DNA from 3 places in the Pseudarthrobacter sp. TAF60_1 genome. Region 2 is predicted to be linked to each of the others. Evidence: riboswitches for the same ligand, from Rfam matches in the RefSeq annotation. Region 2 holds a riboswitch; each other region holds the start of a gene.
The links. A riboswitch is a leader RNA that binds a small molecule or an ion and turns the genes downstream of it on or off. The one in region 2 is predicted to bind cyclic di-AMP.
Positions count from the first base shown of each region.

Region 1: linked by a shared signal. The riboswitch ahead of AB4Y73_RS02960 (LysM peptidoglycan-binding domain-containing protein) and the one ahead of AB4Y73_RS13675 (M23 family metallopeptidase) in region 2 are both predicted to bind cyclic di-AMP.
Region 3: linked by a shared signal. The riboswitch ahead of AB4Y73_RS16250 (hypothetical protein) and the one ahead of AB4Y73_RS13675 (M23 family metallopeptidase) in region 2 are both predicted to bind cyclic di-AMP.

Region 1 is NZ_JBFRDI010000002.1:151,439-153,696, forward strand. Features, by position in the region: gene AB4Y73_RS02955 (dienelactone hydrolase family protein) at 160-291, shown strand; gene AB4Y73_RS02960 (LysM peptidoglycan-binding domain-containing protein) at 358-1,167, opposite strand; cyclic di-AMP (ydaO/yuaA leader) riboswitch at 1,172-1,341, opposite strand; gene AB4Y73_RS02965 (coiled-coil domain-containing protein) at 1,712-2,258, shown strand, end outside.
Region 2 is NZ_JBFRDI010000011.1:84,245-86,502, forward strand. Features, by position in the region: gene AB4Y73_RS13670 (metal-dependent transcriptional regulator) at 260-952, shown strand; cyclic di-AMP (ydaO/yuaA leader) riboswitch at 1,126-1,342, shown strand; gene AB4Y73_RS13675 (M23 family metallopeptidase) at 1,346-2,170, shown strand.
Region 3 is NZ_JBFRDI010000015.1:35,509-37,766, forward strand. Features, by position in the region: gene AB4Y73_RS16245 (YdeI/OmpD-associated family protein) at 1-49, opposite strand, end outside; gene AB4Y73_RS16250 (hypothetical protein) at 228-920, opposite strand; cyclic di-AMP (ydaO/yuaA leader) riboswitch at 926-1,084, opposite strand; gene AB4Y73_RS16255 (ArnT family glycosyltransferase) at 1,291-2,258, opposite strand, start outside.

The DNA of each region.
Region 1 (2,258 bases), on a different contig from region 2:
TCGGGGGACCAGGTGGTCCGTGCCCTGGTGTCCGGGACCGGAGGAACTGGCAGACCGGGTGGATTTGCGGGGCAGCGCTCGGGACTCGACGGTCATCGCAGCCAACGACCTATACCGGATGGCCTTCCCGTAACGGCGGCGGCAGCCTTAACCACCAAGGTGATGCATCAGCTCACCGTCTGTCCGGGCGTGGACCACGCCTTCCACAATGACACTCGGGAACAGTATCACCAGACCCAGGCGGCCGCCGCCTGGAATGACATATTGTCCTGGTTTGGGCAGCACGCCTGAGTACGCAGCAGCGGCCGACGACGGCGGGCGGCTGGGCACCGCGCGCCGCCGTCCAGCCGGCGGGGGTCACGCTACGTGGACGAAGGAGGCGCCCGGGAGCCAGCTGATGGAGTGGACCTCGGTCTTGAAACCGTCCACGCCGCCGCTGACAACCTGGCCGTTGCCGGCGAAGACGCCGACGTGGCCGGCGGTGATCACCAGGTCACCCGGGGCGGGTGTGCCAACAACGCTTCCGTACTGGAAGAACTGGCCCGGGGCCAGGTCTCCAACACTCTTGCCTACTGAGCGCAGTGCCTTCTCCACCATGGCGGTGCAGTCCTGCTGTACCCCGAGTTGGGAGTAGGCGGAGGCCAGGATTGCCGAGCCGGCTGCGCCGGTGGGCGCGGGGGCCGGCGTTGACGCCAGCTTGATGCCGGTGTTGGCGGGCGCAGCCGGTGCGGGGGCTGCTTTCGCTGCCGGGGCCGGAGCCGGTGCTGCCACGGCCGGTGCTGCTGCGCCCTGTCCGGCGCCGGGAATCTGAATCTGGTTGCCCGGGTAGATGATCGACGTCAGGGACAAGCCATTGGCTGCCAGGACGTCGTTGAGTGCTACGCCGTTGGCCGCGGAGATCTGGCCAAGGGTGTCGCCGGAGACGACGGTGTGGACGTTGGCTGCGGGGGCCGGAGCCGCGGCGGCTGCCGGTGCGCTTACCTGGCCCTGGGCATTGGCTGTTCCGGTATTGTCAGGTCCGTGGACGCCGGCGTGGGCCGGGGCGCTGAAGCCGAAAAACAGTCCGGATGCGGCGGCCACTACAAGGGCCGGCCGTCCGATCATCATGGCGCGGGACGTGGTGGTGGTGACTGCACGATGGCGTGCGGAAGTGAACTTCTTGGACATGGTGTGATTGCCTCTCCCATGCCTGCGGGGTGAGCTGTCGGGTTCGGGTTGGAGAGACCCGGCCGGGAATGCCGCCATGAAGGACAGGACGAATGCCGACTTAACCCCAAGGCCTGTGTAGGCCGCGGAAATGTGGTTCCCCCGTCCCTGCCAGTTGCATAGCGTCTGGGGTCCCGGGTCAGTGGCAGGGCTCGGCATACTGACGGGAATGTCCCGGTTTGAACCAGGGCACTAAACGACCATAACCGCTTCTTTTCCCGAATGTCACATTCCGATAACGGAATGTAGGGCAAAAATTCACCCTAGCTCCCTTGTTGGATCTTCTGGCCTCGGCTATGAAGGTGCAGGTCACCGCACGGGACGCGTATATGCCCGGTCGGGTCATCCATCTGATCGGTTTGCCTCAAAAAAAGACGCCTGAGTGGGCTTTAGGTTGCCTCGTGGGCAGAGCGTGCACCCTACCGGATGGCTCGGATCGGCTACCAAGCCACTTGGGAGACAATGTTCGCCGCAATCTAGGACTTGCCCGGTAAGCTCACGAACTATGTCCCCGTTTGCGCAAAAATCGTGGCTGTCCGGTCTCACGGCAGTGGTTGTACTGGCCACGGCCGCCTCGTTTGCCATGCTGCCTGCGCACGCCGCGGACGAGGCTCCGCCCGGCGGGTATCCTTCCTGGCAGGACGTGGAGAAGGCCCGGCAAAGCGAGGCCGGCACGGCCGCTGAAGTCACTAGAATCGGAGATCTGCTCGGTGGCCTGCAAACTCAGGCGGAGGCGCTGGGCAACGCCGCAGTAACTGCTGCTGCGGAATACGCTGTGGCCCAGACCGATCTCCAGTCTGCCAGTTCCAGGGTGGATGCCTTGGCCGCGCAGGTGGCCCGTGCACAGGAGGAATCGGGCCGGCACAAAAGGGACATCGGGGCCCTCGCCGCACAGTCCTACAAGACCGGCGGCACAAACATGGGCTTCTTCGTGGCGCTCGACGCCATCCAGTCGAACAGCATCCACGGCCTGGACATCGTCCGGATCGTCAGTGACAAGACAGCCTTGCTGGTCCACAAATCAGCTGAGTCGGAACGAATCTCGGCAGCAC
Region 2 (2,258 bases):
CAATTTCGGCATGGACGTGATGGGCGTCCGGGACGGTGGGGTGGCCGGCAGTCAGCGGCGACTGCAACGAGGGCCGCTTTTATTCTGCCTGAAACCTTGGATCTGGCGGCAACCGGGACCGTCATAGTCTGGTCAGTGAGACGATTGGGGATTATCCGGACAAAGTCAAAATAGGCTAAGCTTTTTACTGGACCTCGCTGCGGCTTGAACGCGATACGGTGGGTCAACGCAAGGTACTTTGTTCGAGGAGCTGAGCTGGATGACGGATCTGATCGATACCACGGAGATGTATCTTCGAACCATTTTGGAACTTGAAGAAGAGAACATCGTTGCTCTTCGCGCACGCATCGCCGAGCGGCTGCGCCATTCCGGGCCCACCGTGTCCCAGACTGTCGGCCGGATGGAGCGTGACGGACTGGTAGTGGTCTCCGGAGACCGTCATTTGGAACTTACCGACACCGGCCGCAAGCGTGCCACTGAGGTGATGCGCAAACACCGGCTCGCGGAGCGCCTCCTGGCTGATGTAATTGGCCTGGACTGGGCCTACGTCCATGATGAGGCATGCCGCTGGGAGCACGTGATGAGCGAGCGGGTGGAACGGCGCATCTACCAGCTCCTTGACCATCCCACCAAGTCACCGTACGGCAATCCCATCCCAGGGTTGGCCGCGCTGGGCGGGGCTGCCGCCCTCCCGGAAGCTGGTGTGATTAATCTCGTTGAGGCCATGCGCGGATACGGGCCGACGTCGAGTGTCACCGTCAGCCGGCTGGCTGAGCCCATCCAGGTGGAACCTGAGTTGCTGGTGCAGTTGGATGAAGGCGGCATCAGGCCCGGAGCTTCCGTGTCGCTGGAGCGTGTGGGGGAGTACATTTCCGTGCGGGTTCCGGGCATCGAGGGCGCGCTCGAGCTGCCTCCGGAAGTTGCCGTTCACGTTTTCGTCTCCGTCAGCTGAGACCACCGCCATCCGGCGAAGTGGCGCCTCGGGGTGCGCTTACACAAGGCGCTAGCGCAACGGTGGCGGTTGCGCAAATATAACGGAATTGTTACTGTCCGTTTTGATCGCTTATAGTTTAAACCCAAGCGTCGATATAAAAGCGTTACCTGATCCGGAGCCGAGCTCTGCCAGCGGATCAGGTGCACGAGTCACCAACTGGCAGAGGCGGGGGAACCACAACCGGCAGTCGCAAGGCTGCCTCGGGGTGAAGTCCGTCAGCAGCAAGCCTCTCCAGTGAAGGTTCCTTATGGGTATCTCTGCGCCGAGAGCTTGCACCGGCGGACCGGGTCTTTGAACTCTCTGACCCGAATCCGACAGCTAACTTCGCAGGCTATCCAGAGAGGAACATTCTTGACCACGCAATACTCCAGGGGCCGCCGCCGGGCGGCTGGCCCCGCTTCGGCGGCCCGCGCGGTCGAAGATGCCACCGCGGAGAGGCCCCGCGATCCGCAGCGCGAAGCTCGCCGCCGCCGCGGGGCCTTCCGGCAGGTCACCGATTTCGCGGCCGCCAGCGGCGTTGGGCAGAAGGCCGGCATTGCCCTTGCTGCAACGGGCCTGGTCCTGACCGTGACTGTGCCGGTGACGGGCCCGGTGATGGCAGACCAGCAGCCCGGCCACCCCGTTGCGGCAGTGTCGGCCGCCCCACAGCCGGAAATATCCGCAGAAGCGGGCGCCCAGATTGATTTCAGCCGATCCTCTGTGGTGACCCAGGGTGACCCGGACGGCAAACTGAAGCAGCTGTTGAGCGCGCAGTCGGCCGGATCCATCACGCGTGCTGCCTCCGCAGGAAGCCTTGGTCCACCGCTCGCCCAGCTCATTACGGCTTCACCGTTCGGCTTTCGAGTCAGCCCCATCACGGGTGGCGCCGGCGACTTTCACCGCGGTCAGGACTATGTGGCCCAGTGCGGGACCTCGGTCATGGCTGCCGCCAGCGGCACTGTGACGTTCGTCGGCTGGCACCAGTACGGCGGCGGCAACCGCGTGGTGATTGATCATGGCAACGGCCTGGAAACCACGTACAACCACCTGTCCTCGGCCAGCGTCAAGGTTGGCCAGACCGTGACCCGCGGCCAGGTCGTTGCCCTCAGCGGCACCACCGGCGCCTCCACAGGCTGCCACCTTCACTTCGAGGTCCAGGTCAACGGCGACGTTGTTGACCCCACAGGCTGGCTCTAAGCCCAAATGATGGCAAACTCTCAAATCGCAGTGACATGCCGTGACCTGAATGTGACATTGGTTCCGAAGTCCTGTAACGTCTAAGGCG
Region 3 (2,258 bases), on a different contig from region 2:
CAATGCCTGCCTTGTTGCCGCTGCCCACGATAGTGGTGGTGAATTTCATGGGCCAAGTATGCCCCGGCGCCCCGAATCATGGGAAGGACACGAACCATGGGAAGGAAGGGGCCGCCGGGAAGGAAGGGCCTGCCGGGACAGTGGACGGCAGCGTGGATGCAAAACAGCAGGCCCTGAACCGGGGGATTCAGGGCCTGCTGCGGCTGTGCGGATTCCGGGGAATCGGTTTAGTACCAGTTGTGTGACAGGTGGAAGTTCAGCGCACCGCACGGCGACTGGTAGCGCTCCTGGATGTAGTTCAGGCCCCAGTTGATCTGTGTGCGGTAGTTGGTGAGGTAGTCCGCGCCGGCGCTCGCCATCTTCTCGGCAGGCAGCGACTGGACGATGCCGTATGCGCCGCTGCTGGCGTTGGTTGCCGTGGTGGTCCAGTCGGATTCCTTGGTCCACAGCGTCTGCAGGCACTGCATCTGGTCCGCGGACCAACCGTGGCTGGCCAACTGGCCGGCGGCGTAGGCCTGCGCTCCGGCGGGGTCATTCACGGCTACAACAGGCGCCGGCTCCGGTGCGGCGGCCGGCACGGGTGCAGGCGCTGGCACGGGTGCAGGCGCTGGCGCGGGTGCAGGCTCGGCGGCCTGCGGGGCTACGCTGATTTCTGCAGCGGCAGGTTCCGGTGCCGGTTTGGCCTGCATCTGGGCCTTTTCCATCGTCAACTGGGACTCGATGTCGGCAGTGGACAGCTTCTGGGTGTCGCTGACCGCTGTGAGGCCGCCGGACTCGGACACCTGGCCTGCTGCGCCCAACCCGACGAGGAGTGCGAGCGCCGTACCGACTACGGCCACGCGCTGTCCCAGGGAGGGAATGCGGTTGCGGAGTTTATTTGACCCGTCCTGCGGGCGCGTTTGTACCTTGGATTCAGACATGATTGATCGCCTCTCACACCTGCGGAGTTAGCTGTCGGGTTCGGATGAGGGCATCCGGCCGCACGGAACATCACGTGCTGGCTTCACCCCAAGGGCACTAAAAGCCCGGGACTCTGGGTCCCCCGCCTCTGCCTCGATCGAACGGAATCCGGGGAGTGGCAGAGCTTGGCGTCATCCGGATGAGAGGTCCTATTGGCGGCCTCACTCTATCGACGGTACAGGAGCCGACCGCATAAGTCACATTTTGGTAACGAGCATCACGATGGCGGCGTGTTGCCTTGTGGTGTTCGGCGGACTTTGAGTGCGGGAAGACTTTCCGCTTTCAAAGGAGGGCCCTGCGTGAGTGCGCAGGGGCCATTCAGTGCACGTTCTATCCGGTCAGCGCGTAGACAGTGGTTCCGCCGATGGTCTGGGCCGGGAAGGTCGCTGCCACCCATTGTGCTATCTGAGAGGGAGCGTCCGATCCGCTGGTGGACCGCATCGTTCCGCCGGCAATGAAGTAGTGGACCTTACCTTGCCTCAACAGATCCTGGAACTGGGCAAGGCTGGGGGAGGGGTCTGTTCCATTGAAGCCACCCACGGGCATAACCGGCAGTTCCGTGGCCAGCTGGTAGCCGGCGGCATTGTTGGAACCTACGACGGCGGCGGCCCAGGTGTAGCGGGAAGCGTCGCTTTTCAGCGCTGCAACAAGCTCGGACGACGGCGTGGTGGCACCTAGGAGGCCACCCATTCCGCCGGCCTGCCGGCCTGTGCCGCTCGGCCGGTTGCCGTTGCCCTTGGCATTGGCGTTGCCGTTGGCGTTGCCGTGGGCACCGAAGCCGTTGCCGTTTGCGCCGTTGCGTGCCCCTCCAGCGGGGCTGCCTATTCCGCCGGCAGCAGGGCCGCCCGGACGGAAACTGTCGGCGCTCGTAGCCGGTCCGGCGCTAACGATCGCGCCGCTGTGAGCGACGGCCGCCGTTGACAGCGAGAAGGCCAGCGGTCCGGAGAGGGAGGCAGCGACGGCGAGGACCGCCGTCGTCCGCTGAACGGAACGGAACGGCATGTACCTGCCGGACAGCACACCTGCGGCGCCGGCGAGCCCGCACGTCAGGACCAGCCAGCGGAGCCACGGACCGTAGGCAGAGGTGGTGCCCAGCAGGGCGAAGGCCATGAATGCCGCAGCCGCCACGGCGGCTGAGAGAAACAGGGCTGCGACGGGCTGCCGCCGGTGCTGCCACAGAAGGACACCGCCCAGCCCGGCCAGCCCCGCGATGCCGGGCGCCAGCGCCACCGCGTAGTAGGGGTGGATAATGCCCGCCATGAAACTGAACACCAGCCCGGTGACCAGCACCCACGAGC